Regions from separate parts of the Methylorubrum sp. GM97 genome, predicted to be linked through region 3. Evidence: riboswitches for the same ligand, from Rfam matches in the RefSeq annotation. Region 3 holds a riboswitch; each other region holds the start of a gene.
What was found. A riboswitch is a leader RNA that binds a small molecule or an ion and turns the genes downstream of it on or off. The one in region 3 is predicted to bind cobalamin.
Positions count from the first base shown of each region.

Region 1: another riboswitch for cobalamin. It lies ahead of MSPGM_RS07065 (CbtB domain-containing protein); the one in region 3 lies ahead of MSPGM_RS22450 (TonB-dependent receptor).
Region 2: another riboswitch for cobalamin. It lies ahead of MSPGM_RS05475 (TonB-dependent siderophore receptor); the one in region 3 lies ahead of MSPGM_RS22450 (TonB-dependent receptor).
Region 4: another riboswitch for cobalamin. It lies ahead of MSPGM_RS08320 (TonB-dependent siderophore receptor); the one in region 3 lies ahead of MSPGM_RS22450 (TonB-dependent receptor).

Region 1 is NZ_AP025942.1:1,507,500-1,512,677, reverse strand. It holds gene fumC (class II fumarate hydratase) at 1-992, opposite strand, end outside; gene cobO (cob(I)yrinic acid a,c-diamide adenosyltransferase) at 1,589-2,191, opposite strand; gene cobU (bifunctional adenosylcobinamide kinase/adenosylcobinamide-phosphate guanylyltransferase) at 2,191-2,721, opposite strand; gene MSPGM_RS07075 (MarR family winged helix-turn-helix transcriptional regulator) at 2,803-3,294, shown strand; gene MSPGM_RS07070 (DUF1772 domain-containing protein) at 3,281-3,703, shown strand; cobalamin riboswitch at 3,747-3,947, shown strand; gene MSPGM_RS07065 (CbtB domain-containing protein) at 3,988-4,170, shown strand; gene MSPGM_RS07060 (CbtA family protein) at 4,201-4,968, shown strand; gene MSPGM_RS07055 (DUF1636 family protein) at 4,961-5,178, shown strand, end outside.
Region 2 is NZ_AP025942.1:1,158,270-1,163,447, forward strand. It holds gene MSPGM_RS05475 (TonB-dependent siderophore receptor) at 1-983, opposite strand, end outside; cobalamin riboswitch at 1,089-1,298, opposite strand; gene MSPGM_RS05480 (DUF2778 domain-containing protein) at 1,733-2,923, shown strand; gene MSPGM_RS05485 (YybH family protein) at 3,048-3,416, opposite strand; gene MSPGM_RS05490 (OsmC family protein) at 3,449-3,892, opposite strand; gene MSPGM_RS05495 (PAS domain-containing protein) at 4,159-4,608, shown strand; gene frc (formyl-CoA transferase) at 4,709-5,178, shown strand, end outside.
Region 3 is NZ_AP025942.1:4,817,327-4,822,504, reverse strand. It holds gene MSPGM_RS22460 (methyl-accepting chemotaxis protein) at 43-1,683, shown strand; gene MSPGM_RS22455 (hypothetical protein) at 1,683-1,988, shown strand; cobalamin riboswitch at 2,440-2,635, shown strand; gene MSPGM_RS22450 (TonB-dependent receptor) at 2,751-4,976, shown strand; gene MSPGM_RS22445 (PepSY domain-containing protein) at 4,980-5,178, shown strand, end outside.
Region 4 is NZ_AP025942.1:1,770,526-1,775,703, reverse strand. It holds partial or broken gene MSPGM_RS08330 (potassium transporter Kup) at 1-198, shown strand, start outside; gene MSPGM_RS08325 (DUF1624 domain-containing protein) at 553-1,707, opposite strand; gene MSPGM_RS08320 (TonB-dependent siderophore receptor) at 1,734-3,860, opposite strand; cobalamin riboswitch at 3,975-4,172, opposite strand; gene MSPGM_RS08315 (hypothetical protein) at 4,268-4,738, opposite strand; gene MSPGM_RS08310 (hypothetical protein) at 4,995-5,178, shown strand, end outside.

The DNA of each region.
Region 1 (5,178 bases), 2.2 Mb from region 3:
GCCAGCGTGCGCAGCGTGCCGGACAGGTGGACGATGGCGTCGTGCGCGCCTTGCACCACGAACTTGTTGGGCGCCGTGACGAAGGGCAGGCCGGTCAGCCGCGCGATCTCCTTCGCGCTCGCCTCGGCAAAGCCCGGCTGCGCGTTGATGCCGGTGCCGACCGCGGTGCCGCCGATGGCCAGGCGGTAGACGCCCTTCAGCGCGTCGTCGAAGCGCTCCAGGTTGTCGCTCAGCATGCCCGAATAGCCCGACCATTCCTGCCCGAGCGTGATCGGGACGGCATCCTGCATATGGGTGCGCCCGATCTTGATGATGTCCTTCCACGCCTCCGCCTTCGCAGCGATGCTGTCCCGCAGCTCGGTGATGGAAGGCGCCAGCCGCTGCCGGACCGCGATCGCGGCGGCCATGTACATCGCCGTCGGGAAGGTGTCGTTCGACGACTGGGCCATGTTGACGTGGTCGTTGGGATGCACGGGATTCTTGCTCCCGAGCGGCTGACCGGCGATCTGGCTGGACCGGTTCGCGATCACCTCGTTGACGTTCATGTTGAACTGGGTGCCGCTGCCCGTCATCCAGACGTGCAGCGGAAACATCTCCGCGTGCTGTCCGGCCAGGATCTCGTCGCAGACCTGAACGATGAGCTTGTGCTGCGTCTCGCCGAGGCGGCCATCCGCGAAGTTGACGTTGGCAGCGGCCTTTTTCAGGATTGCGTAGCTCGACACGAGCTCACGCGGCATCCGCTCGATCCCGATGTCGAAATTCTCGATCGACCTCTGCGTCTGGGCGCCCCACAGCTTGTCGCAGGGGATCTTCACCTCACCCATGCTGTCCTTCTCGACGCGGAAGCACTCGCCGCCGTCCGTCGCAGGAATCCCCGCGGGCTGCACGCCGGCTTTGCCGGTTTCCGCGGCCGCCACCTTCGGGATTGTCGCACCGGCCGCCAAGCCGATCGACGTGAGCAGTCCGGTCTTGAGGATGTCCCTGCGCTCCATGGAGCCGTGCCCTTTCTTGCTCTCGCGACCGACGTGCCGAGGAGGACGGGCGATCACGGCCCGTCCGGCCGCGGCCCGCACGCGATTCTCCGGCGAGACGCACGCGATCAATGATCCATCGTCCACGGGCAGGATGAGCCCGGCCGGGCGAAGGCCGGGGCTGCATGCGCGGCGCAAGGCAGGTGATCAATTGTTATAGCAGGATAGGCCTGACACTCGGCCTGCCTTGTAGGATTCTCACCTGATGCTTCGGCAGTGAAAGGCAGATGAGTGCTGAATTTCTAGGCTTCGGTTTGATTTTGTGATAATATAATTCAATATCGCCGCGCCGGCATCGATCGTGCCGAATGGGCGGGTCTCTCAGGATACGCCCGCTGCGCCCTCGAGCCCGGTGCCGAAACGGCCAGGAATCCGGCATTTCGTGACGCGGGCCCACATCGGACTTGGCCAGATCGGACTTGGCCAGATCGGACTTGGCCAGATCGGACTTGGCGGACATCGACGCGCGTCGTGCCCGAACTTCGGACGCCCTCAGTCCGGGGGAGGGCGCCGGCGACCGGAAGCGGCGTCCCGGTCCCTGGCCCTTGGGCCGGGCGTCAGAACTCGATCCCCTCCTGCGCCTTCACCCCGGCGGAGAAATGGTGCTTCACGCTGCCCATCTCGGTGACGAGGTCGGCGGCCTCGATCAGCGCCGGCTTGGCGTTGCGGCCGGTCACGACGACGTGGAGGTCGGGGCGCCGGGCGGCGAGGTCGGCAAGCACCGCGTCGAGGTCGAGGTAATCGTAGCGCAGGGCGATGTTCAGCTCGTCGAGGACGAGCAGGCGGATGCTCTCGTCCGCCATCAGCGTCTTGGCCGTGTCCCAGGCGTTATGGCAGGCGGCGATGTCGCGGGCCTTGTCCTGCGTCTCCCAGGTGAAGCCCTCGCCGAGTGCCTGCCAGACGATCTGGTCGCCGAAGCTTTTGAGCGCACGGGCCTCGCCCGTGTCCCAGGCGCCCTTGATGAACTGCACCACGCCGACCCGGTGACCCCGCCCGAGCATGCGCAGCACGAGGCCGAGGGCGGCCGTGGTCTTGCCCTTGCCGGGGCCGGTATGGACGATGAGCAGGCCCTTCTCGATCTTCTTCGAGGCGACCTCGGCGTCCTGCACCGCCTTGCGCTTGGCCATCTTTTCGCGGTGGCGCGTGTCGTCTTCGGTCATCAGGGATTCTCGCGTGAGGGTTTGACCGTCAGCGGCAGCCCGGCGACGGTGAGCACGACCCGGTCGGCCTCGCGCGCCAGCCGCTGGTGCAGCCGCCCGGCCGCATCGCGGAAGCGGCGGGCGAGGGCGTTGTCCGGCACGATGCCGAGGCCGACTTCGTTGGCGACGAGCACCAGCGGACCCGGCGCCGCGGCGCAGGCCCGTGCCAGGGCCTCGGTCGCCGCATCGAGATCGGCCTCGGCCAGCAGCAGGTTGGTGAGCCAGAGCGTGAGGCAATCGATCAGCACCGGCCCGGTCGCAGCGGCCACCGCCTCCGGCAGCGCCATCGGCACGTCGAGGGTGTGCCAGGAGTCGGAGCGCCGCGCCCGGTGCTCGTCGATGCGGACCCGCATCTCCTCGTCCCAGGCTTGCGCCGTGGCGATGTAGAGCCAGGGGGCGGGACAGGCCTCGATCAGCCGCTCGGCATAGGCGCTCTTGCCCGAGCGCGCACCGCCGAGCACCAGGGTCATCCGAGGGGAGGCCTGAAGCATCCGCACCCTTTGCCTCACGCACCGCCAGCGCGTCAAAGCCAGTCTGTTGACAATCTGTTGTCAAATGGGCAGCATATTGTCATGAAACGGTCGGATCATGAGGCCGCGGACGCCGCGACGGCTCTGGTGCTGGAGATCTTCCGGTCCAGCGGCGCGCTGCTGGCCGCCGGCGACCGGCTGGTGGGGGATCTCGGCCTCACCAGCGCCCGCTGGCAGGTTCTGGGCGCCGTCGCGCTCGCCGCGCAGCCGCTGCCGGTCGCCCGCATCGCCCGCGACATGGGCATGACGCGCCAGGGCGTGCAGCGGACGGTCAATGAGCTGGCGAAAGCGGGCCTCGTGACCTTCGCGGACAATCCCCACCACCTGCGCGCCCGCCTCGTTCTCCTCACGCCCGCGGGCCGGGATGCCTACGCGGCGGCGGCGGTGCGGCAGGCGCCCTGGGCGGCCGCACTCGCCCGCGATCTCGACCCGGCGGCGCTCGAGGCGGCCCGCACCCTCGTGCGGACCATCGGCGAGCGGGCCGGCGAACGCCGGAGCGGCGAACAACCGGGAGACCACGATGCTGATCGGTGAACTCGCCCTCGTCGCGGCAGCGGCCTTTGCCGGCGCTGCGCTCTATGTCGGCTTCGTGGAGCATCCGGCCCGGCTGGTCCTCGACCCGGCTTCCCAATTGCAGCAATGGCGCCCGAGCTATCGCCGCGCGACCCGGATGCAGGGCGGATTGGCGCTGGCCGCCACCGCCCTCGGTCTGCTCGCCTGGGCGCGTACCGGCGATCCGCGATGGGGGCTCGGGGCGGCGCTCGCGCTCGCCAACTGGCCCTACACGCTGTTGGCGATCATGCCGACCAACCGTGCCCTGCTCGCTGCATCGAGTACCGATCCGGTCGTGGCGCCGCTGATGCAACGCTGGATCCGCCTGCACGCAGTCCGCAGCGGGCTCGGTCTGGCGGCGGTGGCGGCCTTCCTCTGGGCGCTGCGGTGATTGCGGCCGGTGCGGGACACGTTGTGCGTCCGTCCGCATCAGGCTATGACCGCTCCGTGACGGTGCCCCGGCAACGGGGTGAAAAGGGAATGCGGTGAGAGGTTTTCCAGAAGCCTCAATTCCGCGGCTGCCCCCGCAACTGTAAGCGGCGAGTTCCTGCCACGAGCCACCGGGTGATCCGGGAAGGCGGCAGGCACGATACCAGCCGCGAGCCAGGAGACCTGCCGTCCAGCGAAGTTTTGTTCTCGAACGCCGCCGGTGGGGCGGCCGGAGCTCGTGACCCGATGACGACTGCGACCCTTCAGACCCAGGCCGCCACCACCCGTTCGGCCGAGGGCGCCCGCGCGCTCCTCGTCGCCGCCTTCCTCGGCCTTGGTCTCGTCTTCGTGGCGGGCTTTGCTCCGGCGAGCGTCCTGCACAACGCGGCGCACGATTTCCGCCACGCGCAGAACTTCCCCTGCCACTGATCCGCGCATCCAGCGGCTTCAAGCAGTCCCATGATCATCCGGTTGCTGTCGGCGGCGCTCGTCGCCGGCTTCCTCGCGTCCGTCGTCGCGACGGGCCTGCAGCTCGCGCTGACCTCTCCGCTGATCCTCCAGGCGGAGACCTATGAAGGCGAGGGCGCGCATGCCGCCCTCGCGCCCTCGCGCGATGAGACCTCTTTCGCCGCCCTGATCGTCCCGGCCCACGCGCATGCGCATGGCGAGGGCGGACACGACCACGGCAAGGCCGACGCGTGGCAGCCTGCACCGGGCCTTCAGCGGATGGCCTTCACCGGTCTCGCCACGCTGGTCGGCGGCGTCGGCTACGCGCTGCTGCTCGCGGCGGTGATGCTGGCACTTCGCCGTGAGCCGACCCCGCAGGGCGGACTCGTCGTTGGTATCGCCGGCTTCCTCGCGGTGGTCCTCGCCCCCGCCATCGGCCTGCCGCCGGAGCTGCCGGGCATGGGTGCAGCGCCGCTTGTGCTGCGCCAGTCGTGGTGGCTGATGACGGTGGTGGCGACCGGGCTCGGCCTCTACCTGATCGCCGTGCGGCGGGTGCCGCTGACGATCCTCGGTGGCCTCGTCCTCATCGTCGCGCCGCATCTCGCGGGCGCGCCGCAATCGATCGACACCGTCTCCTCGCAGGTGCCGCCGGCCACGGCCGCGCAGTTCGCCGCGCGCGCGCTCGCCATCGGCTTCGTGTTCTGGGCGGTGATCGGGCTCGCCTATGGCTGGGCCTGGGGCCTGTTCGGCCGCGAGGCGGGTGCCCGTGCGAATGCCTGATCCCGATACCGCCATCCTGTCGGTCTGCACCACCTGCCGCGCGGCAGGCGATGCCTCCGAGCCGCGCGCCGGGGCCAAGCTGCTGGCCGCGCTGTTGGCGGAGGCCGCTCGCGAGCCCGTGCCGGGCCTGACGATCGAGGGCGCCGAGTGCCTCTCGGTCTGCAAGCGGCCCTGCACCGTCGCGGTCGTCTCGCCCGACCGCTGGACCTA
Region 2 (5,178 bases), 1.8 Mb from region 3:
AAGCGGTGATCGACGCGGACCTGCATCGTGTTGTTGGTCTGATAGGTGCTCTGGCCCGGCTCGCCGAGGAAGCGCGAGATCGGCAAGAGCCCGAGCCGCCCGTTGAGGGCGATGACGCCGCGGTCGAAGACGATGCGGTTGCGCAGGAACTCGGTCTCGACGGTGATGCGCGTGTCCGGCGTGATCTGCCAGCTCAGGACGGGCGCCACGAGCAGCCGGTCGCTGTCGACGAAATCGCGAAAGCTGCCCTGGCGGCCGGCGGCGAGATTGAAGCGGTAGGCGAGCGTGCCCTCCTCGTTCAGCGCGCCGCCGGAATCGACCGTGCCGCGGAACTGCCCGAACGAGTCCCACAACCCGCCCATCTCGACGAAGCGCTCGACGGTCGGCTGCTTGGTGATGATGTTGACGAGCCCGCCCGGATCGCTGCGCCCGAACAGCCCGCCGCCGGGACCTTTGAGCACCTCGACGCGCTCGACGTTCTGGGCGTCGGGCGGGGGCGGCGTGCCGCGGTTGAGCGGAAAGCCGTTCTTGTAGATCTCGGACGTGGTCACGCCGCGAATGGCGTAGCTGAACACCGACAGGCCGCCGAAATTGTTCTGCTGCGCCACGCCCGGCGTGTAGTTGAAGACGCGATCGACGCGGGTGGCGGCGAGATCCGTGATGACCTCGCGCGGGGCGACCGTGACGATCTGGGGCACGTCGCGCTGGGGCGTGTCGGTCTTGGTGCTGCTCACCGCGCGGTCGGCACGGTAGCCCGGCGTCGGCCCGATCAGGCCGATCGTGCCGGCGGCGCTGGTCCGGCCGTCCGATGCGCCGTTGCCGACGCCGCGGCCTTCGCCCTCGACCGCCAGTTCCTCCAGGGTGACCGATTCCTGCGCCCGCGCCTCCGGGCCGTGCAGGCCGGCGCAGAGCAGCGCGGCGAGCACCCAAGGCGGGCGCCGGGCCGGGACGTCGATGGCGTTCAGGATCGTCCGAACTGTCACAAGGCGCGCTCTGGCTGTTCGGGTGCGGGCCCGAGCGGGTGCCCCGCCGGGAGCGCAGGGGAACGCTCTCGCCGATCAGGCACGCCGCCGGAGCACCCCGCCCGGGGGACATCGTCGCGCCAAGGCAGGTCTCCTGGCTCACGGGTCAGCGCCTCCGTCTCGGCCTTCCCGGTGCAGGGCACCAGTGACCTTCGACGACGGTGGCTCGCCGCTCACAGTTGCGGGGGCAGCTTCGGCCTCGCCCGGACGGGCTTACCGAATTCCCTCTTAGCCCTCGGACATGCGTCCGGGGGAACCTTGGCCGCAGCAATTTCGCTGCGATGCGGCGCAGGGTCAACAGACCGGCCAATGAAATGTAACAACATCACACAACCTGTGGCCCGTAGAGCACAAGGGCTCGGCGAGAAGCCCCGTGGCGGCTGCGCTTCTCGCGGCGGCCTGAAGGCGGGCACGCGAGACGATGGCGATCATCCGATTGGCCTCGTCATTGAGTGCACACCGCGCCGCAGCGGTGGAGAGAGGCCGCCCCCTCATGGCGCGGCGGAGCCACTGAGAATCCGCATCGAACGTTTTTCGAAGGACGTGACCGAGCTTTAGGCAAGATTAACCAAGATCCCGTTGAATGACGAAGGCTTAAGGTTGATCCTTCCCTAATCGGCGAAGCCATCTCGTTTTGTCATTCTGGCACAGATAGCCGGGGATGACGGCGGGAGGCCGTGTGGGATCCGCGTTGTCGAGTACCGCCCGCAATGGACATCGCCGAGCTCGTCCAGAGTCGCTCCGCCCGGCCCGTCATCCGCCGTCGGCGCCGCCCGCCTGTCGCGGCGCTCGCGCTGACCGCCCTCGGGGGTCTCGCGGTCGCCGGGATCCTGCAACCGCAGGATCGCGCTGCGCCCGCCCCCGTGGAAACCGCGCAGGTCTCGGCCGAGGCCGAAGGGGCGGAGACCGTGCAGGCCGCGCCCGGCGCGCTGGCCTGGATGCTCGACCCCACTCCCGTGCTCGACACCGCGTCCGGCGGCTTCGTCCCGCGGACCGCGCAGGTGTCCGCCTTCCGGGCGCCGCCCGTGGCGGAGCCTTCCAAGTCGCAGCCTGCCCCATCGGAGCCGGTCACGACCCTGGCCGCCCTCCCCGCGGAACAGGCCGCCGACGCCGCGCCCGCCGTCACGCCGCGCCCGGCCGCGCCGACGGCCCGCCTCGCCCTTACGGTGCCGCTGCCAGTGCGGCGGCCCGACGAATTCCGCTACGAGCCGCGCACGCAGACCGCCCGGGCGGCGACGCCTCGGATCGCCACCGCATCCACGGCGCGCGCCTCCACCGAGCCGACCCGCAGCGTGTTCAGCGCCGCGGTGACCGACAACCGCAACTTCCTCGAGAAGATGTTCGATCTGCCGGGTTCGACGCCCACGCCGTCCTCGGACAAGGCGATGGCCTATGCCGGACTCGACAGCGGGGCGGTCGATTCGGCCGCGCGGCGCCGCGTCGTGCCCGGCCCGGTCTCCGAGCCGGGGGTCGCCGTCTACGACATCAGCGCCGCCACCGTGACGCTGCCGAGCGGCGAGGTGCTGGAGGCCCATTCCGGCCTCGGCGTCGCCCAGGACAACCCCGACCACGTCCATATCCGGATGCGCGGCGCCACCCCGCCCGGAGTCTACGACCTGCGGGAGCGCGAGGCGCTGTTCCATGGGGTGCGGGCGATCCGCCTCAATCCGGTCGGCGGCTCGGCCGCCATCCACGGGCGCGACGGCATCCTCGCCCATACCTACATGCTGGGCCCGAGCGGCGCCTCGAACGGCTGCGTCGTGTTCCGGAACTACACCCGCTTCCTCCAGGCCTATCTGAGCGGCGAGGTCCGGCGCCTGGTCGTGGTGCCCGGCACCGCCCCCGGCGTCTTCGCCAGCCGGCGCAACGCCACGCCGCGCCGCTCGGCCTCGGCGGATTAACAGGTTTCCAAAGGAATCATTCCTTTGGCCGGGACATCGGGGCAGCGCCCCGACGTCCCTTCACCAGGGCTCTGCCCTGGACCCGCGAAAGGACTTGTCCTTTCGAAACCCGCTTTGGAGCCCGTCAGGATTTGGCGACGGGCTTGAGCTTGAGCTGGTCGATGGCCCAGCGCCACGTCCCGTCCGATTGCCGGCGGGCCGACTCAACCGAGAGCGCGCCGTTCGGCAGCCGCGCGAAGGTCAGCGCGAGGTCGCCGTTGCGGATCGCCGGCAGGGTCTCGGGTTCGGGGAAGTCCGACTTGCGCGCGAGCAGATCGGTATAGAAGCGGCGGATCTCGTCGTGGCCGGTCGCCACGATATCGCCCGCGGCCACCACCGCCTGCGGCTCGTACAGGGCGACCAGCCCTTCGGCATCGCCGGCATTGGCCCGTTCGTTGAAGAGGCGGGCCAGATCCTCCGGCTCACGTGCCACGTCCCGCTGCGTCTCGCTCATCGCTCGTTCCTCCCTGTCTGTTTCAGGCCTGTCTATTTCAGGCGGTTGCCCTGGCCGTCCCGCACCGCGACCGCTACCGGAACGCCGGCCTTGACGCTCTCGGACACGGTGCAGAACTGCTCGAACTGAGCGAGCACGCGGTCGAGCCGGTCCATCGACTCGGCGGGCGCGCCGAGCGCGATATCGACCTCGATCCCGACGAGGCGCAGGCGGCCTTCCGCGTTGCGGGCCACGCGCCCGATCGCCTCGGCGCTCACGCCCCCACCCTCCTGCCGGTACTTGCCGAGCGCGAAGGCGAGGCTCGCGCACAGACAGTTGCTCACGGCGGCGATCAGCACCTGCTCAGGCGAGGGACCGGTGCCGCCACCGATCGGCTCGGGCTCGTCCGTCAGCAACGGCACGAAGCTCTCGCCGAAATCGATTCGGAAGGCATAGGCCTCGATCTGCCGGATCCGAATGCTGTGCTTGTCCGACATCGTGGCCTCCTCGCCTCCCTATCAACCCACCGCTGCGCGATCTCGTTCGAGCCCCGCACTGTGCCTTGACCTGCCATTCGTATCTGGTATACCAGATGCCAATGACGAGCCACCGGAAAGAGCGATCTCGATCCGGAAGGCCCGAGACCCGGGAAGCCAAGGAGGCAACGCCTGCCATGACCGAACGCGGCATCCTCGACAGACATCGCATCTCTCCGCTCACAGCGCGGCCTCAGGGCTAGCAACCGGCGGAAGGGGGGCAACCGATGGCCCAATCGCAGACCTTCGACACGTCCGGCCTTGTCGCGGCGATCGGTGACGCGGTGGTGATCTCCGACGCGGACGGACGGATCGTCGTCTGGAATCCGGCCGCGGAGCGGATCTTCGGCTTCTCGGAAGCCGAGGCGCTCGGGGAGAGCCTCGACCTCATCACCCCGGAGCGTCACCGCCGACGCCACTGGGACGGCTACGCCAAGACGATGCGTACCGGTGAGACCCGCTACGGCACGTCGCTGCTCAAGGTTCCGGCCCTGCACAAGGATGGCCGGGCCCTGTCGATCGCCTTCACCGTCGCGCTGCTGCACGGCGCGGCGGGCGAGGTCACCGGCATCGCCGCGGTCATCCGCGACGAGACCGAGCGCTTTCAGGAAGAGCGCTCCCTGCGCCGCCGCGTGGCGGAGCTGGAACAGGCTTTGGGCACCCTCGTCTGCGCCTGAAGGCGGGGGGCCTGAGCCATTCAGCAATATTACCGACCTTAATATTTTTCGATTTTCCAACAAAGACCCACAACGAAGTCGAAATAGGGAGAAGACCGAAATGACCCAGCCGCTCGACGGGATCAGAATCATCGATTTCACCCACGTCCAGGCGGGCCCCGCCTGCACCCAGCTCCTCGCGTGGTTCGGGGCGGACGTGATCAAGGTCGAGCGTCCGGGCTCGGGCGACGTGACGCGCAACCAGCTTCGCCACGTCGAGGACGCGGATGCGCTCTACTTCACGATGCTCAACTCCAACAAGCGTTCGCTGACGCTGGACACCAAGAACCCGCAGGGCAAGGAAGTCCTGGAAAAGCTGATCCAAGAATCCGACGTGATGGTCGAGAATTTCGGCCCCGGCGCGCTCGATCGCATGGGCTTCACCTGGGCCCGCATCCAGGAGCTCAACCCGGGCATGATCCTCGCCTCGGTGAAGGGCTTCTCCGACGGGCACCACTACGAGGATCTGAAGGTCTACGAGAACGTGGCCCAGTGCGCGGGCGGTGCCGCCTCGACCACCGGCTTCTGGGA
Region 3 (5,178 bases):
AATCTCCGGCTGCTCGGCAAACTGGCCATACCAGCCGCGGTGATGCTCATCGTCTCCGCCGGCATCATCGTGCTGGCTCGCGACAAACTGGCGACACTGTCCGAGAACACGCAGCGCATCGTCGACATCAATTCAGCACGTGCTGTCCTGTCCCTGCAGATGAACGTCGCCCTCGACGAGGCGTCCATCAGCGAGAAGAACACGATTATCGAGACCGAAGATGCGGCGATGGCCGCTCAGGCCGAGAACTACAAGATCTCCAAGCAGCAGGCACTCACCGCCATCGATCGCCTCATCGGGCTCGCTGACACAGACGTTCGCCGTACGACGAATCTCGGCATCAAGGAGGAATTGAACGCGTTCTTTGCTGCCGCGGAGCGGTCGATCTCGCTCGGCCTCAAGAACAACAACGCCGAGGCTTCCAAGGTGTCCAACACCGAGGTTCGTCCGGCGCGCCGGAAGGTCGTCGAGTCCGTTGTGAAGCGCGTCGAGGCCAATCTGCGCGACCTTGAAGCAGCAAAGGCGCAGGCGGCGGAGATCGCCGGGGCGGCCTCCGTCACTCTCACCAGCCTTGCCGTGGCGGGCCTGCTGACGGCGTTCGGCCTGCTCGGCGCCATCGCTGTGTGGGGCGCCGTCCGGCCGATGGGCCGTCTCGTCGACGTCCTCCAGCGTATGGCCAAGGGCGACATCGATGCCGAGATCGCAGAGGCCCGCCGCGGCGACGAGATCGGCGCCATCGGCAAGGCCGTGGAAGGCATCAAGGCCATGGTTGCGCAGAAGGCGGCCGAGCAGGCCGAGGTCAAGCGCATCGCCGATGAGGCTGCCGCCGTCGAGCGCAAGCGCACGATGCTGGAGCTGGCTGATGGCTTCGAGCGTGCTGTCGGCGGCATTGTCGGCATGGTCTCGTCGTCCGCCACCGAGCTGCAGGCGACGGCCAGCACGATGACCGCCACCGCGACCGAGACCGCGAGCCAGTCCACCACCGTCGCGGCGGCTGCTGAAGAGGCCGCCTCCAACGTCAGCACCGTCGCCGCCGCCGCTGAGGAGCTCGGCGCCTCCGTCCAGGAGATTGGACGCCAGGTCTGCGGTTCGGCCAACCTCGCGCAGACCGCCGCGGGCGAAGCGGACCAGACAGCCCATCTCGTCGGCGAACTGAGCCAAGCCGCAACCCGGATCGGCGATGTCGTGAGCCTGATCTCGAACATCGCCGGACAGACGAACCTGCTGGCGCTCAATGCCACGATCGAGGCGGCACGCGCCGGTGAGGCCGGTCGCGGCTTCGCGGTCGTGGCGAGCGAGGTCAAGGAACTCGCGGCCCAGACCGCGCGGGCCACCGACGAGATCTCGGGGCAGATCGCGCAGATCCAGGGTGCGACGGGTCAGGCTGTGACGGCGATCGGGACGATCACGAGCCGGATCCGCGAGATCAACGCGGTAACGGCGACGATCGCCGCCGCTGTCGAGGAGCAGGGTGCGGCCACACATGAGATCGTGCGCAATGTCTCGCAGGCCGCCACCGGCACGGGCGAGGTGACGAGCAACATCGCAGGCGTTGCACAGGCCTCCGAGGAGACAGGGGCCGCCGCCAGCCAGGTGCTGTCAGCGGCCTCCGAGCTTTCGCGCCAGTCCGAGCATCTCGGTGCAGAGGTCGCGCGCTTCCTCAACACGGTGCGGGCCGCCTGATGAGCGACGCCGAGATCCACGTCCTGCCGACCATGCGTCTCGCGACACCGCAGGTCAGCCGCATCGTCACCGAGCTGACCGAGGCGCATGCGGCAGGGGTGGATCTCGGCTCACGGGTCCCGCACATCCAAGCCAACAGCGACGCGCTCCTGACCCTGCACGACAACCTGGAGCGCGAGATTGCTGGCCTACCGTCGGCATTGGAGCAACTCGGTGGGCGGGGCCGACACGTTGGGGCGGTGCTGCAGCAGTTGCTGGAAGAGGTTCGGCAGCTCGCCGATCTGGCCCGCCGCTACCCGCACTAGGGCCAAGACTCGTGGTCAGCAGACGACGCTCCCGAGCTCTGACCGGCGCGCAGCAGATCCCTTATAACCACCTAACGGTCCCGCTCCTTGGAATCTGATTTCTCTTAGTCGGTTTCTGCACACATCTAAGCGGCTAAAAAACGGTCATTTTTCTCGCATGTCTGATCGCGCAACGAGAGGGCGGCTCGGGATGAGAAACGGCAGTTGAGCAGGCGGAGGCTTGACCGCTGCTGTGCGCCAGCAGCCGACATTCAACTCGTTAGGCCGGTATGGCCGCTCTCGACCCCAAGCAGCCCTACGAAGCCGTCTGAGAGCAAGGCCGCTATCAAGGTAAAAGTAGACGTTCGAGGATCTCCGCAGGGGACCCGGTCGAACCGTTCCCTATGGTTGGGCACAAAAAAGGGTTTAGTGTTTGGTGTTGCTCCAAAGCGACGGATTGCGCTGACGATGGCGTTACCATGCGCGTGACGGTTCCCCTCGGGGATCAAAAGGGAACGCGGTGAGGGGTAACCCGATGCCGCGGCTGCCCCCGCAACTGTAAGCGGCGAGCCTTCCGCCACCATGTCACTGGGCAGCCTCGCCCGGGAAGACGGTGAGAGGGCAGCGACCCGCGAGCCAGGAGACCTGCCGTCAGTCGTGGTCACACGCGAAACGCGTCGGGCGGGGTGTCCTGGCGGGTGTCGAAGCGCTGCCTTCCTGCGAGGAGGCGGTGAGCTGAGGCCTCGTTCGCGGTGACGTGCCACTGCCGTTGCCCGAGGCTCCATGTTCATTGCTTTCCGACGCACGCGCTCGTCAATCGAGCGCTCACGTTCGGCCACTGCTCTGCTAGTGTCCACGAGCACCCTTGTTCTGGCCTCGTATCCTCTTGCCGCTCAGGAGCGTGGGGAGGCTGCGGACAACGGACATGCAGTCACGCTGGAAGAGCTAACTGTCACCGGTGCAGGGTCGGGCACGCGCCTCCTTGCGTCGACCCCCTACACTGCGGCGGCCACAGGACTGAACCTCGCAACGCCAAACCGGAGCGGCAGCCGTCTCGACCTGTCGCCGCTGCAAACGCCAGCCAGCATCGAGGTCATCCCAGGTCAGAAGATCCGCGAACGGGGGCAGGAGACCGTCCAAGAGGCGGTCACCCAGAACGCGGCCGGCATCACGACGATCGGCGCGCCGGGCAACGGCTTCCAGTCGTACACCTCCCGCGGCTTCTCGGGCGTAAACTCGGTGATGCAGCTCTACGACGGGACTAGGCTGTATGTCGGCGCCGGCACGATCACCTACCCGTTCGACACCTGGAACGTTGATCGCATCGAGGTGCTGCGCGGGCCTGCTTCCGTCCTGTACGGGGATGGAGCGATCGGTGGCGTGATCAACGTGGTTCCCAAAAAGCCCGTCGCTGTGCCGATCAATGCCGCGCGCGCCGCGTTGGGCTCGGACGGTGTGAAACGTCTGGCCTTCGATAGCGGTGGTCCGATCGGCGAGAACGTCTTCTACCGCCTCAACGTCAGCGGCAACCAGGCCAACGGGTGGCTTAGGCAGAACGGGGATTTTGCCAACCTCGCGGTGTCTGGCTCGATCCTCTACCAGGCCACCCCGGATCTCGCCTTCAGCCTCTCACACGATTACGGCTATCAAGCGCCGCTGCGCTACTTCGGGACGCCGCTGACTGGTGGTCGGCTCGATCCGCGCCTGCGGTTCCAGAACTACAACGTCGACGACAGCAGGATCGTGTTCCAGGACAACTGGACACAGTTCAGGACGGAATGGACCCCAACCGCGGACATCACCATCCGCAACACCGCTTACCGGCTGGTCTCAGACCGGCATTGGCGCAACGTCGAGAGCTACGCCTTCGTGCCGGCGACGGGCCTCATTCGCCGCACCTCGCCAATCGAAATTTTTCACGACCAGGAGCAGATTGGGAACCGATTCGACGCCGCCTTCCGCGGCTCGTTCTTCGGCTTCCGCAACGAGTTCGTGGCGGGCTTCGACGTCAACCACATCACGTTCCGACACACCAACAACTCGCCTTATCGCGGCGAGAGCAGCGTCAATCCGTTTATCTTCAGCCCCGGCCTCTTCTCCAGCTTCGACGCCACGACGCCAGGCTATGCGACATCGTCCGACCAGTACTCGTTCTTCGCTGAGAACCGCCTCGTCCTCACCGATGAGCTCTCTCTGATCGCTGGCGTGCGTTACGATGCACCGACGGTCCGACAGCAGACCTTGCGAGCGCCCTTCTCCGGGTTCACGAAGGACTTCAGTGCCGTCAGCTACCGCTTCGGGGCGGTTTACAATCCGACCCCAGATAGCTCGCTGTATGTAAGCTACGCCACGGCCGTCGACCCGGTGAACTCGCTGATTACCCTCTCGCTCGCGCAGAAGGATTTCGAACTCTCGACCGGTGAACAGATCGAGGTCGGATACAAGCAGATGTTCTGGGGCGGGCGCGGAGAGTTCACACTCGCCGGCTACCGGATCACGAAGGACAACCTGCTGACGGTCGACCCGCTGCGGCCGACCGTATCGATCCAGGTCGGCAGCCAATCCTCGCACGGCGTCGAGGCGTTCGCCTCGCTCGGTCTCTGGGAGAACTGGCGCATCGAGGGGAACTTAGCGCTGCTGCACGCCCAGTACGACAACTTCCAGCAATCCGCAGGTGGCGTGGCCGTCAACTACGCCGGCAACCAGCCAATCTCGGTGCCTGAGCGGGTGGCCAACCTGTGGCTGTCCTGGGCCTTTGCGCCGCATTGGGAGGCCCGGGTGGGTGTGCAGTTCGTGGGGGAGACCTTCAGCGACTTTGCCAACACGGTGCGTCGACCCTCCTATGAGGTGGTAAACGGTAGCGTCGATTATCGCGTGACCGACAACTCCCGCTTCAGCGTGCGAGTCTACAACCTGCTTGATGAGATCTACCCCGTGACCGGCAGCGCCAACACGTGGCTGCTGGGGCGGCCGCGCTCGGTCGAGGTGGCCTACAACATCGCGTTTTGAGCCGTGGCCAGGCCCCTGAAGATCCTGAAGCGGTGGCTGTATCTCGGCCACCGCTGGCTTGGAATCGTGACCTGCCTACTCTTCGCGATCTGGTTCGTGTCCGGCGTCGTAATGATGTATGTCGGCTTCCCTGCGCTGAGCGATGCGGAGCGTCGTGCCGGGCTCCAGCCTCTGCGCTGGGATGGGGTTCAAATCAGTCCAT
Region 4 (5,178 bases), 2.4 Mb from region 3:
GCAACCGCAGGTCTGGATAAGGGCGACCTGTCCTACTTCCTGACGCGGCGGGTGCTGGTAGCCTCTCCCGAGACCGGCATGCCCGTGTGGCAGGATCGGCTTTACATCTCCATGGCTCGCGCGGCCACGGACGCGTCCCGCTACTTCCGCATCCCGGCGGACAGAGCCGTCGAGATCGGCGCCCGGATCGATATCTGATCCCGGGGAGTCCGGGCGTGGTCGAGGACGCTTCCGGTTCCCTGTGAGCGGAGGCGTGCTCGCGACGCGTCAGATCAGGCTATTTCCTTCGCCCTACGCATCTCACGGCTATCCTGGATGACCGGGAGACTTCGGCTCGTAGCCCGTTCGCGCAGACGCACCGCGGTGCTTCTGCAGTCGGCAGGGCCACCTATGTCTGCTTTAGCATAACACGCCACCGAAAGCGGCCAGACTGCTCTCCACCCACGCCGGTCGCAGATGATTGTTTGGCAGGCGGCCAGAAAGCAGACCTTCCGAGTATCGGCAAAGGCTCGACAGCAGCCCCAGCACGGTCAAGCTGACTGGATCAGGGGCCTACAGGTACCTGAGCCAGGCGATGTCGCGTCTCGACGCCTTGAAGCGTGAGAACCAGGCCGTAGGCAGGTAGAGGGGCACGATCAGCCCGATGTACCAAACGAGAACCCACCCGTAATCGCCTACGCCGAACACGGTGCCCTGGGTCGCGCCCCAGGTTGCGAACGCGCCATGGTACAGCAGCCTCAGAACCGTGAGGTGGAGCAGGTAAAAGAACATCGGCGCGCCGCCGAACACCGCCAGCGCCGCGACGAGCGGGCGCTCGCCGATCCGCTCCAACGCCACGAGCAGCAGCGCCCCGGTCCCGAGCGTCAGCAGCAGGAACAGGAGCGAGGGCGGGTATTTCGTCAGCGCGAGGAAGCTCATTGCGGTCCGCAGGGCGCTGTCGTCCACGACGAACCAGGGCTTGTCGCCGTAGCCGTTGGCTAGGCGAAGTAGCACGAAGGCGGCCAGCATCGCGCAGCCGATAGCCGCGAAGCGGCGCTCCCGCGTGCGCGTGGCGAGGCCGGGCAGGAACCACGGGCCGATGGCGTAGCCGAGCACGATGACGCCGATCCACGGCAATACCGGATAGGTTGTCTTGGCGACCAGCCCGAGGGGAAGCGCGATGACGTCGCGCTGGTGCAGCATGGCCCAGACTGGAAACAGCGGCTGGTCGGGCCGGAGCTGGATTGGGTCGAGGAAGTTGTGACCGCACACGATCAGCAGCCCGACCCCTAGGAGAACCGAGCGTGGCAGGCCGACCAGTGCCGCCAAGACGATCATGCACACGCCGATGCACCAGATCACCTGGAGCCAGAGCGTCGGACTGGCCACGCCCCAGTACAGTTCGGAGAGGTAGAACACCTCGAAGGCCATCAGCACGAGGCCGCGCTTCACCAGGTAGGCCCGCGTCTCCGCCAGCGTGTGCCGGGTGGCGAACAGGTACGCGGCCACGCCCGTCAGCACGACGAAGATCGGCGCGCATAGGCTGACCGCGAGGCGGGCCAGAAACAAGGCCGGCAGGGCGGTCCTCGCGTCGACCGGATCGGCGACCGGCACGTGCAGGAACCAGGTCTCGCGCAGGTGGTCGAGGAGCATCAGCACCATCACCAGCCCACGCAGAGCGTCGATTGAGGCGATGCGTCCGGTCGCGGCCGATGCCTCCGTTGACACCCCAAGCGTTCCCGGGTGCACGCCCATCAGAAGCGCGCCGTCATGCTGACGGTGACCCGACGCGGCTCGCCGACACCGACCCAGAAGCTGTTGTAGGAGCGCTCATAGTAGGTCTCGTCGAAAATGTTGTCGACGTTGATCCCGAAGCGTAGGTTCTCGTAGCGGTAGTAGGCCAGCGCGTCCGTCAGGACGTAGCCCGGAAGGCGGAACCGCTCGTTGCCGCTGTCGCCGAGGCGCGAGCCGACGGCCCGAAGCCCGCCGCCGAACCCGAAGCCCTTCCAGTCGCCCGCCTGAACCTCGTAGACGCCGAGCAGGCTGCCCGAATGGCGTGGGATGTTTAGGAGCGGCGAGCCGACCCGCAGGACCTCGTCGCGCGTGACCTGGGCATCGATGAAGGCGTAGCCGCCTATGACGCGGAACTCCGGCGTCACCTGACCAACGACGCTCAGGTCGAATCCCTGGCTGCGCACAGCGCCGGCGGCGATCTGGAAAAAGAAGTCCGCTGGGTCGGTGGTCAGCACGTTCTGCTTCTCGATGTGGAAGGCGGCCGCCGTGACGCTCAAGCCGTCGAACAGGTCTAGCTTGGTCCCGACCTCGTAGGCGAAGCCCGTCTCCGGGGCGAAGGGGCGCGTCGCGCTGTCGAAGCCGGTGTTCGGCCGGAACGAGGCGGCGACGTTTCCGTAAAGCGAGAGGAAGGAGAGCGGCTGGTAGACGAGCCCGGCGCGGGGCGAGAAGCCGGTGCGGTCCTGTTCGGTGCGCTCGTTCGCGACCTTGTCCCGGAAGGTCTGGTTGTAGAAGTCTGTTCGGTTGCCGATCAGCAGCTTCCACTCGGGGCTCAGCGCGATCTGGTCCTGCAGGTAGACTGCCGTGTTGCCGACGTTCTCGCTGGCGCTGTAGCGGCGCGTGAAGGGCGGCTTGGGCTGGCCGTAGACCGGGTTGAACAGGTCGAGCGCGAACGAGTCCAGGCGCGGAGTCGAGCGCTGCAGGTTCTCGGTGCTGTTGTAGCGCTCGTGCTCCAGGCCTAGCAGCAGGGTGTGGGCGAACGGGCCGGTGTCGAAGCGCCCGACAAGCTCGGCCTGTCCGATGGCCACGCCCCATGTGAAGTCGTGGCGGCGGAACTCGCGGAGCAGGGTCCGCCCATCGTCTAGCAGGCCGGTGGCGCCCGTCTGCAGGCCGGTCAGGCTGCCGGTGTTGAAGTGGCCGGCGACCCGAAGCTGCCAATCGGTGCTGAAGGCGTGCTCCAGGCGCACCTGCACGATCCCGCTCTCCGACACGGAGTTGTCGCCCGGCTCGCCGAAGAAGCGGGAGCGCGGGACCAGGCCGAGACGGTTGTTCACCGCGACCGTCCCGCGGTCGAAGGTCTGGCGGTTACGCAGGTACTGCGTCTCGACGGTGAGCTTGGTGTCGGGGCTGATCTGCCAGCTCACGACGGGGGCCGCGAGGACGCGGTCGCCGTCGACGAAATCGCGAAAACTGTCCTGGCGGGCAAGCGCGCCGTTGAAGCGGTAGAGGACCGTGCCGTCCTCGCTCAGCGCGCCACCGGCATCGACCGTGGTGCGCGCCGTGCCGAAGCTGCCGAACAGGGTGCCCATCTCGACGAAGGGCAACGCGACGGGCTGCTTGGTGAGGATGTTGACGGTGCCGCCCGGGTCGCTGCGGCCGTAGAGGGCACCTGCCGGGCCTTTCAGCACCTCGATGGACTGGACGTTCTGCGTGTCGGGCGCGCCGTTGTAGCCGCGGGCGATGTTGAACCCGTTCTGGAAGATGTCCTGTGTGGCGAAGCCACGCACGGAAAAGAGCGCGAGGTTCTGGGCGCCGAAGTCGTTCTGCTTGCCGACCGCGGGCACGTAGTCGAGGGCGCGCTCCACGCGGGTGGCGGCGGTGTCGCGCAGAACCTCTCGGGGCACGACGTCGACCTGCTGCGGCACGTCGCGCCGCGGCGTCACTGTCTTGGTGCCGCTGTAGAGCTCCTCCACCCGATAGGTCGGCGTAGCGGTGAAGGTGCCCTCGACGGAGATCGGGTCGAGCACCACGGAAGTGTCGGACGATTCCCTACGCGTGCCCTGGCCCCAGGCCGGGTCGCCGCTGGCAATGGCAAGCGCGACGGTGGTGGCGGATAGGCAGAGCCGGAGCGGCGATTTCGGGCTGAGCACAGGAGGCTGACCTCGAGCGACGGCAGTGGCACGTCACCGCGAACGAGGTCTAGGCGATCCCCCGCGGGGGTGACGCTTCGACACCCGCCGAGGCACCCCGCCCAGCGTGTTTCGCGTGTGACCACGGCTGACGGCAGGTCTCCTGGCTCGCGGGTCACCGCCCTCTCACCGTCTTCCCGGGCGAGGCTGCCCAGTGACGTGGTGGTGGAGAGCTCACCGCTTACAGTTGCGGGGGCAGCCGCGGCATCGGAGCGAACCCCTCACCGCGTTCCCTTTTGATCCCCGAAGGGAACCGTCGCGGCTTGGCTATTCGGCTTGGCCACAGGTTGTCAATTCACCGGGCCACCCTTCCCAGAGCGAACTCGCCGCCTCCGGCCCATGCCTGTGATCCGCTCGAATATGGGCGGCTACTCGACCTTCAGCCGCTTGGCCGCCGCCGGACACAGCAACTTGAACTGCTCCACCAAGGGCGGCATGCCCGAGGCGCATGATGTGTCGGCATCGGGTCCAAGCGGAAAGCGGGCCTTGCCGCCCTGGCGGTCGCCGTAGCGATAGCTCACCGTCCCGGACCGGCAGTTCGCCTCGGCTGTCATCGTGGCCCGGCCTTCGCTGCGCAGGTACTTCGCGACACACTGGGCCGTCGTGAGCTTGCCGCCGTACTGCTTGGTTTCGCCACCTGGGTCGCGCTCGCAGTATTCCTGAAGGTCGGCCTTCGTGACGATGCCCTGAGCGGTGGCCCGAGCCGTGTCGATGCCGTCGCGCTCGACCACCGTGCCGTTCCACCCCTTGCAGGACGCAAGCGGGAAGTCCCCGGCCGCCCAGGCATGGCCGGAGCCGAGCGCCACGGCGGCAAGCGCGGCAAGATCGATCCAACGCATGTCGCACCCCGTGTTCCGGCGCCGCACGCCGTAGGGCCGATACGGCGCCTGCGCCGAGGAACGTTTGCAAGGCTCGCGACGCCTTATCCACGGCAATCCACAGCCACGACGGCGAGCCGCTCGTGCGGCGGCGCCTCAAGCGGGAACCGCAGACGTGCGGAACGCCCGGGAGTGCGGTTCGCGGCTCATGGCGGTTGGAGGAGGGGCAAACTTAACGGGCGAGGTCCAGGTTCGGCCGAATTCTCGGGAGGTCGGCATGGAATGGGAGCGGCGGGTCGAGCGGATGGGCGCACGCTTACGGAAGAAGAGGGATGCCGCAAACGTAGCCTTATGGGAGATGCTGGGATCGGCCGACGTCGTGTGGATGGTTTGGGGGGACAACGAATACAGCCGGCGGTTCAGGGTCATCCGTGGTCGGGACCTGAGCGGTCCCGGGCTGC